Regions from separate parts of the Streptomyces sp. NBC_00483 genome, predicted to be linked through region 2. Evidence: riboswitches for the same ligand, from Rfam matches in the RefSeq annotation. Region 2 holds a riboswitch; the other holds the start of a gene.
The links. Region 2 has a riboswitch for glycine ahead of gcvP (aminomethyl-transferring glycine dehydrogenase). Riboswitches for the same ligand answer to the same signal wherever they lie in the genome.

Region 1: another riboswitch for glycine. It lies ahead of gcvT (glycine cleavage system aminomethyltransferase GcvT); the one in region 2 lies ahead of gcvP (aminomethyl-transferring glycine dehydrogenase).

What each region holds. Positions count from the first base shown of each region.
Region 1 is NZ_CP107880.1:6,525,587-6,529,993, reverse strand. Features, by position in the region: gene OHA73_RS29400 (enhanced serine sensitivity protein SseB C-terminal domain-containing protein) at 1-311, opposite strand, end outside; gene OHA73_RS29395 (enhanced serine sensitivity protein SseB) at 436-1,269, opposite strand; gene OHA73_RS29390 (AAA family ATPase) at 1,381-2,001, opposite strand; glycine riboswitch at 2,162-2,260, shown strand; glycine riboswitch at 2,261-2,362, shown strand; gene gcvT (glycine cleavage system aminomethyltransferase GcvT) at 2,418-3,533, shown strand; gene gcvH (glycine cleavage system protein GcvH) at 3,667-4,044, shown strand; gene glyA (serine hydroxymethyltransferase) at 4,053-4,407, shown strand, end outside.
Region 2 is NZ_CP107880.1:2,195,244-2,199,650, forward strand. Features, by position in the region: gene gcvP (aminomethyl-transferring glycine dehydrogenase) at 1-1,801, opposite strand, end outside; glycine riboswitch at 1,988-2,083, opposite strand; gene OHA73_RS09550 (PRC-barrel domain-containing protein) at 2,207-2,581, shown strand; gene OHA73_RS09555 (DNA polymerase IV) at 2,524-3,945, opposite strand; gene OHA73_RS09560 (MerR family transcriptional regulator) at 3,992-4,407, opposite strand, start outside.

The DNA.
Region 1 (4,407 bases), 4.3 Mb from region 2:
TAGTGGTCCGGGTACAGCGTGCGCGCCGCGTCGACCCCGCTCACCACCTCGTACGCCCGCGACCAGCCGGAGGCGGAGAGCTCCTGGGCGGACGTGACGCACGGGGCGTACGAGAAGCCGTCCACCTCCATGTTCCCGTACTGGGCGTCCGGGGATCCGGCCTGGCCGTGCCAGAGCAGCATCCAGACCTGCCCGGCCGCGGGGTCGGCGAGGGCCTTGAGGAGCGCCTCGTACGCGTCGTAGCGTCCCGGCGTCACCTGGCGCAGCATGTGCTCGACCTGTCCGGCCGCGGCCGTGCCCGACGCACTCACCCGTAACCGCCCCTTCGGCTCTTCAAATACGTCCGTGTTCACGTGGCCGGAAAGCGAAGCACCGACCGGTCACGTCATGAAACCAGCTTAAGCGGCGATACTGACACCGACTTGACGGACGCCGTCACCCTTCTCGTACGTAGAACGGCCGTACGTGTGTACGCAACCAGTCCGCGACCGGGTCCTGCGTCACGTCCAGGAACACCAGGTTGACGGCCCAGGCCACCGGCGCACGGCCAAGCGCCCGCCCCAGCGCGTCCAGCGGAAGGTCCCCCGCACCGCTCGGGGCGCCCACGGGCTGCGCCAGTTCCACGCCGATGAACAGGGACGGCTCCGCGTCCTCCACCGTCGCGAGGCATCGCCGGGCGCTCAGCACCGTGCCGAGCCCCTCGAACTCCTCGCGCACGGCGGCCAGGAAGTCCATGGGGTCGATCTGCCAGTCGGGCTCGCTCAGCACCACGCGGCCACCCGTCGCCGGGCCGTCGAGCGCCGTGCGACCACTGCGGGCCAGCTCGGCGACGGCGGGCGGCGGCAGCGGTACGCCGACCGTGCCGTCCGGGTTCACGGCGATGCCGACCTGCGGCGGAAGGCCGCGCGCGAACTCCACGGCCGGGGCCACCGTGCAGTCCATGCGGCCACCGGTGACCGCCATGAACTGCTGCTCGGAGCTGAACACGGGGACGTAGGCCTGGCCCTGGATCTCCAGGCTCGGCAGATCGAGGTCCCTGCTGTCGTTCGAACCGCCCCTGGGCAGCGGTATCCACACGTGGCTGCGGCCGAGCACCTCGACGATCCGGCGCCCCGTCGAATCCCCAGCACTCCCCGCCTCCTGGCCGAGGGCCGCGGCGAGGACCTCCTCCAACTCGTTGGCGGGCCAGCCCTGCGCGGGGTGGGCGTAGCCGCCCTCGTGCCCCTGGGCGTGACCGTGACCCGGCTCAGGGGTACCTGGGAACTCCATGACTGCCATCAACCTCTGCTGTTCTGCCCGCTGCTGTGCCCGCCCGACCTTAACTCGTACACACAAGGGGCCACGGTGCGGTTCCCTCCGCTTGCCGGGCGGGACCCGGCGTCAGGCGCCGAACGTGATCCCGCCCAGTGCCTCCATCGCCGCCCGGTCGAGCAGCACCGCCGACTCCATCCCGGTCGGCAGGTCCCCGCGCTCCGTCGAGCTGACGAGCGCGCCCACCGCACGGCGATGCCGGGCGAAGGCGTACCGGGACACCCCGCGGCCGCGGTCCCGCTGCCCCTCAAGGGCCGTGTCCGCCGGTACGTCGAGCAGCATCAGGTGGACGGCGGCCCCGCGCCGCCGCGCCGTGCGGATCACCCAGCGGCGCACCCACGCCTGCGTACCGCAGTCGTGCACGACGACGCTCGAGCCCGAGCGCATCGCCCGGCGCAGCCCCACGTAGTGCGCGACGCGGACCAACGGGCGGTACAGCGCGTACGGCAGGTAGCGCGGCATGCGGGCGGCCCAGCGCTCGCGGGTGTCCTGCGAATCGATCCGGATCTCCGTGACGGCCCGCCGCATCAGCGTCGACTTGCCGCTGCCCGGCAGGCCCGAGAGCACGACGAGGTCGCCCGCCGCGAAAGCGAGCCGGCGTGGTGTGTGACCACGGCGGCCGCGCAGGTCCCGCACCGAGCGCTGACCAGGGATCCGCACCCCTGCCACCACCGGCGCCGAAGCAGACACCGCATAAGCCCCCGCCACTGCCTTGTGCACCGTGATCGTCCTCCCCGCTGCGGTCACGTCACCCTTGCCCCTCAAGTGTAAAGAGAAGGTAATGCCACTCAAGGGGTTTCCCTGTCGGACGGGCATGCAATGATGTGCCCGCAACTGCATACCGGCCGCTTGAATCCGCGCGGGAGAGTTCCGGGTACGACGAGTACCCGGACGCCGAAGGAGCAAGTTCCTCCCTTGAATCTCTCAGGCCCCGTACCGCGCGGGCGAGGCAGATCTGAAAAGTGGGGCGCCTTTGTGACACGGCGCCCCCACCCAAGGTGCAAGCCCCCTCGGGGCGAACCTCTCAGGTTCCGATGACAGATGGGGAGGACGTCTCGTACGCGAGACCCCGCCATCGCCGTCATGCCCCTGGGAGCAGACCAGCTATGACCCGCACTACCGCACTGGACGCCCTGCACCGTTCGCTCGGCGCGACCATGACCGACTTCGCCGGCTGGGACATGCCGCTGCGCTACGCCAGCGAGCGCGACGAGCACAACGCCGTGCGCACGCGGGCCGGCCTCTTCGACCTGTCCCACATGGGCGAGATCACCGTGTCCGGACCGGAGGCCGTGGACCTGCTCAACCACGCCCTCGTCGGCAACATCGGCTCCGTCGGCGCCGGCCGCGCCCGCTACACGATGATCTGCCGTGAGGACGGCGGGATCCTCGACGACCTGATCGTGTACCGGCTCGGCGAGACCCAGTACATGGTCGTCGCCAACGCGGGCAACGCGCAGGTCGTGCTCGACGCCCTCACCGAGCGCGCCGCCGGCTTCGATGCCGAGGTCCGCGACGACCACGACGCGTACGCGCTGCTCGCGGTGCAGGGCCCCACCTCGGCCGCGATCATGAAGTCCGTCACGGACGCGGACCTGGACGGCCTGAAGTACTACGCGGGTCTGCCCGGCACCGTCGCCGGTGTGCAGGCGCTCATCGCGCGCACCGGCTACACCGGCGAGGACGGCTTCGAGCTGTTCGTCTCCCCCGCCGACGCCGAGAAGCTGTGGCAGGCGCTGACCGAGGCGGGCACCGAGTACGGCCTCGTCCCCTGCGGCCTGTCCTGCCGGGACACGCTGCGCCTGGAGGCGGGCATGCCGCTGTACGGGCACGAGCTGACGACCGACCTCACGCCCTTCGACGCCGGTCTCGGCCGCGTCGTGAAGTTCGAGAAAACCTCGCACGGGGACGACTTCGTGGGCCACGACGCGCTGGTCTCCGCCGCCGAGCGCGCCGAGGCCAACCCGCCCCGCAAGCTCGTCGGCCTCATCGCCGAGGGCCGCCGCGTCCCGCGCGCCGGGATGTCCGTCGTCGTCGACGGCACGGTGATCGGCGAGGTCACCTCCGGCGCCCCGTCCCCGACGCTCGGCAAGCCGATCGCGATGGCGTACGTGGACCCCGCGCACGCCGAGGCGGGTACGGCGGGTGTCGGCGTCGACATCCGCGGCAAGCACGAGCCGTACGAGGTCGTGGCCCTGCCGTTCTACAAGCGCCAGAAGTAGTTCCTTCTACAAGCGCCAGAAGCAGTTCCCTCGAACCAGAAGTGGTTCCTTCGAAAGCGCCAGAAGCAGCTCGGCCGCCCGTCGGCGCACCCACCGTCACCAGCACCTTCCCGCGTACAGGAGAATTCGCATCATGAGCAACCCCCAGCAGCTGCGTTACAGCAAGGAGCACGAGTGGCTCTCGGCCGTCGAGGACGGCGTCGCCACGATCGGCATCACGGAGCACGCCGCCAACGCGCTCGGTGACATCGTGTTCGTCCAGCTCCCCGAGGTCGGTGACACCACCACCGCCGGTGAGACCTGTGGCGAGCTCGAGTCGACCAAGTCGGTCTCCGACCTGTACTCCCCCGTCAACGGCGAGGTCACCGAGATCAACCAGGACGTCGTCGACGACCCGGCCCTGGTCAACTCGGCCCCGTTCGAGGGCGGCTGGCTGTTCAAGGTCCGGCTGGCCGACGAGCCGAAGGACCTGCTCTCCGCCGACGAGTACACCGAGTTCTCCGGGAGCTGACCCCACCGATGTCCGTACTGAACGAATCCCTGCACGAGCTCGACCCCGAGGTCGCCGTCGCGGTCGACGCCGAGCTGAAGCGCCAGCAGTCGACCCTCGAAATGATCGCGTCGGAGAACTTCGCTCCGGCCGCCGTCATGGAGGCCCAGGGCTCGGTCCTCACCAACAAGTACGCGGAGGGCTACCCCGGCCGCCGCTACTACGGCGGCTGCGAGCACGTCGACGTCACCGAGCAGATCGCGATCGACCGCGTGAAGGCGCTCTTCGGCGCCGAGTACGCGAACGTGCAGCCGCACTCGGGCGCCTCCGCGAACCAGGCCGCGCTCTTCGCCATCGCCAAGCCGGGCGACACGATCCTCGGCC
Region 2 (4,407 bases):
TGAGGCAGACGGTGCGCTGCTCGTCACCGTTGGCCCGGTGGTAGCCGCGGACGGCGAGCAGACCGGCGAGCTCGCCCTGCGAGCCGGCGTTCGGCTGCAGCGACACCTTGTCGTAGCCGGTGACCTCGGCGAGCCGCTCCTCCAGCTCACGGATGAGCGTCAGGTAGCCCTGCGCCTGCTCGGCGGGGGCGAAGGGGTGCAGCTGGCCGAACTCGGGCCAGGTGACCGGCTCCATCTCCGTCGTCGCGTTGAGCTTCATCGTGCAGGAGCCCAGCGGGATCATGCCGCGGTCCAGCGCGTAGTCGCGGTCGGCGAGCGCCCTCAGGTAACGCAGCATCGCCGTCTCGGAGCGGTGCTGGTGGAAGACGGGGTGCGTCAGGTAGTCGTCCTCGCGCAGCAGCCCGCCCGGCAGCGTGTCCGCCGCCTCGGCGTCCAGGGCCTCGATGTCCCCCTCGACACCGAACGCGCTCCACACGGCGCCCAGTTGGGCCCGCGTGGTGGTCTCGTCACAGGAGAGCGAGACGTGATCGGCGTCCACGAGGCGCAGGTTGACGCCGCCCTCGCGCGCGGCGGAGACGACCTCGGCGGCCCGGCCCTGCACCCGCACGGTGAGGGTGTCGAAGTACGCGCCGTGCACGACCTCGACGCCGCCCGCCCTGAGCCCCGCGGCGAGCACGGTGGCGTAGCGGTGGGTGCGCCGGGCGATGGACTTCAGGCCCTCGGGCCCGTGGTACACGGCGTACATGCCGGCCATGACGGCGAGCAGCACCTGCGCGGTACAGATGTTGCTGGTCGCCTTCTCGCGGCGGATGTGCTGCTCGCGGGTCTGCAGGGCGAGTCGGTACGCCTTGTTGCCGTCGGCGTCGACGGAGACACCCACGAGGCGGCCGGGCAGCGAGCGCGCGAACTTCTCGCGCACGGCCATGAATCCGGCGTGCGGACCGCCGAAGCCCATCGGGACACCGAAGCGCTGCGTCGTACCGACGGCGATGTCCGCGCCGAGTTCACCGGGCGAGGTCAGCAATGTAAGAGCAAGAAGATCAGCGGCAACGGTGACGATGGCGCCCAGCTCGTGCGCCTGGTCGATCACAGGCTTGATGTCCCGCACGACACCGGAGGCACCGGGGTACTGCACGAGCACACCGACGACACCGCGCTCGGCGACCTCGGCGGGGATGCCCTCGCTCAGGTCGGCGACGACGATCTCGACGCCGGTCGGCTCGGCGCGCGTCTCGATGACGGCGATGGTCTGCGGAAGGGCGTCGGCGTCGACGACGTAGACGCCGTTCTTGACCTTGCCGACGCGGCGCGACAGGGCCATCGCCTCGGCGGCCGCGGTGCCCTCGTCGAGCAGCGAGGCGCCCGAGGTGGGCAGGCCGGTCAGCTCGGCGACCATGGTCTGGAAGTTGAGCAGCGCCTCGAGTCGGCCCTGCGAGATCTCCGGCTGGTAGGGCGTGTACGCCGTGTACCAGGACGGGTTCTCCATCACATTGCGCAGGATGACGGGAGGCGTGAACGTCCCGTAGTAGCCGAGGCCGATCATCGAGCCGAGCACCTGGTTGCGCTCGGCGAGCGACTTGAGCTCGGCGAGCACCTCGGCCTCGCTGCGGGCGGCCGGAAGGTCGAGCGCCTCGGCGCTCTTGATCACATCGGGCACCGCGGCCGCGGTCAGCTCGTCCAGCGAGCCGTAGCCGACCTGCGCGAGCATCTTGGCCTGAGCGGCGTCATCGGGGCCGATGTGGCGCTGCTCGAAGGGGATTCCTCGCTCCAGCTGGGAGAGCGGAATACGGTTGGCGGTCATTGGCGGAGGCCTCCTGGTCATTGCGACCTACGAGGGGCACCACGGCGCGGGTACCCGTCCGGCCTCCCCCTCTGTCATCTCAACCTGAGAGCTTCACCGGCCCACCCCGCGAGAACACGGAACACACCGGCTTGCACCGTCGGTGAGAGCGGAAACCGTGCACCCCGCCCTGCTTTCCAGAGTGACCTCGTCCGTGCGGTACAGGGGCCTGAGAGATTCCGGGGAGGATTTGCTCCTTCGGCGCCCCCGACTACTGTCGGAAGACTCTCCCGCACGGGGTCAGCAGCCAGTCGCCAGCCTACCAGCGGCAACTTGGCCGGAGCCCCCGAGTGGCCGCCTTCCGCAATGTGCTCTTTCGTAGTGGTTACAGACGAGTTGCGATCATCGCGATCAGTTGGAGGGCCCGTGCAGACCGATGTCGATCCGCGCAATCTGATCGGCCGCAAGGCGTTCGACCGCAACGGAGCCAAGATCGGCACCATCGACGAGGTGTACCTGGACGACGCCACGGGCGTGCCGGAGTGGGCCGCGATACGAACCGGCCTGTTCAGCCGCGATGCCTTCGTCCCGCTCGAACCCAGCGACTTCACGGACGGCACGCTGCACGTGCCCTTCGAGCGCTCCCTGATCAAGGACGCCCCCGACTTCGGCGTGGGCCGCCATCTCTCCCCCGAGCAGGAGCTCCAGCTCTACCACCACTACGGTCTGGACATCACGGCTCCTCAGTCGCCCGACGTCACATTCGGCAAGGTCGCGGGCGCGGAGGACGACCCGACCTGAACTTCGGCGCCCTCCACCAGCGGCAGCGGATCCGCCGACTCCAGCTCGGGATCATCGACCCGGAACGTCCGCACCCGCCCCGGCACCGCCGCATACGGCGTCTCGAACCGCACGGTCACCCGCCCGAGCCCGCTCCCCTGCACCCACCCGGGCCCGAACTCGGCATGCCGCACATCGTGCCCCGCCAGCCATCGCCGCTCGACGGGCTCGGCGGCCTCCACGGTCTCGGCCGCGACCGCCTCCCCCTCCGGCTCCTCGGCGGCGGCCTCCTCAGCGGCTGCTTCCTCCGCGGCGGCGAACTGCGCGAACAGGTCCTCCTGCGTGAAGTCGGCGAGCCCGCTGACACCGACCCCCAGCAACCGCACGCCACCGGTCGTGTCCACGCTCTCCAGCAGCCGCGCCGCGGCCTCCCGCACCACCCCGGGATCGTCCGTCGGCCCCCGCAGCGTCTCTGAACGCGTCAGCGTCGAGAAGTCGTAGCGCCGCACCTTGAGCACCACGGTCCGCCCCGAGCGCTCGGCCGCTCTCAGCCGCTCCACGCACCGGTCGGCGAGCCTGCGCACCTCCATCCGGACCCGCACCCGGTCATGGATGTCCACGTCGTACGTGTCCTCGACCGATACGGACTTGGAGTCCCGCTCGGCGACGACGGGCCGCTCGTCGCGGGCCAGCGCCATCTCGTACAGGTGGCTGCCGTGCGCCTTCCCAAGGAGGCGCACCAGCTCGTCCTCGCCGGCCCCCGCGATCTCCTCCACGGTCAGGATCCCGGCCCGCCGCAGATGATCCGCCGTCGCGGGCCCGACGCCGGGCAGAATGCGCACGGACTGCGGCCCGAGCAGCGCGCGCTCGGTCCCAGGGCGTATGAGCACGAGCCCGTCCGGCTTCGCCTCCTCCGAGCCGATCTTCGCGAGCATCTTGGACGCGGCGAGCCCCACGGACCCGTTCAGCCCGGTCACGCGTCGGATGTCGGCCCGCAGCCGCTGCCCCACGGCTTCCGCCGAAGCGGCGTCCCAGGCCGCCTCACCGGCCTCCAGATCGACGAACGCCTCGTCCAGGCTGAGCGGCTCCACGAGCGGAGAAAGGGCACCCAGGAGCCCCATCACCTGCTCGCTGATCTCCCGGTAGAGCCGGAAGCGCGGCACCAGATACGCGGCATGCGGGGCGAGCCTGCGCGCCTGCCCCATCGGCATCGCCGAGTGCACCCCGAACTTCCGCGCCTCGTACGACGCCGTGGCCACGACACCGCGCGGACCCAGCCCGCCCACGACGACCGCTTTCCCGCGCAGGCTCGGCTTCGCCGCCTGCTCCGCAGAGGCGTAGAAGGCATCCATGTCGAGATGCAGGATCGTGGGCGCGGTTCTCACATCACTGATGCTGCCCTACGCCACTGACAACGCGGCGGTACGGACCTCACACGGCCCTGCCCCGCCGCCTCGCGAGCTCGTCCGTGGGGTTCGGCGGCACGATCGTCTCGCCGGTTTCCACACGCTCACCGTGCAGCTGCGACAGCGCGGCCTCCACGTCCCGCCAGACCACGCCCACGGCGATCCCGAAGACCCCCTGGCCGCCCTGGAGCAGATCGTGCACCTCGTCGGGCGACGTGCACTCGTACACGGTCGCGCCGTCGCTCATCAGCGTCATCCGCTCCAGATCCCGGAAGCCGCTCTCGCGCAGGTGCTGCACGGCCGTCCGGATGTTCTGCAACGAGACACCCGTGTCCAGGAACCGCTTGACGACCTTGAGGACGACGACGTCCCGGAAGCTGTAGAGCCGCTGTGTCCCCGATCCGTACGCGGAGCGCACACTGGGTTCGACAAGGCCGGTCC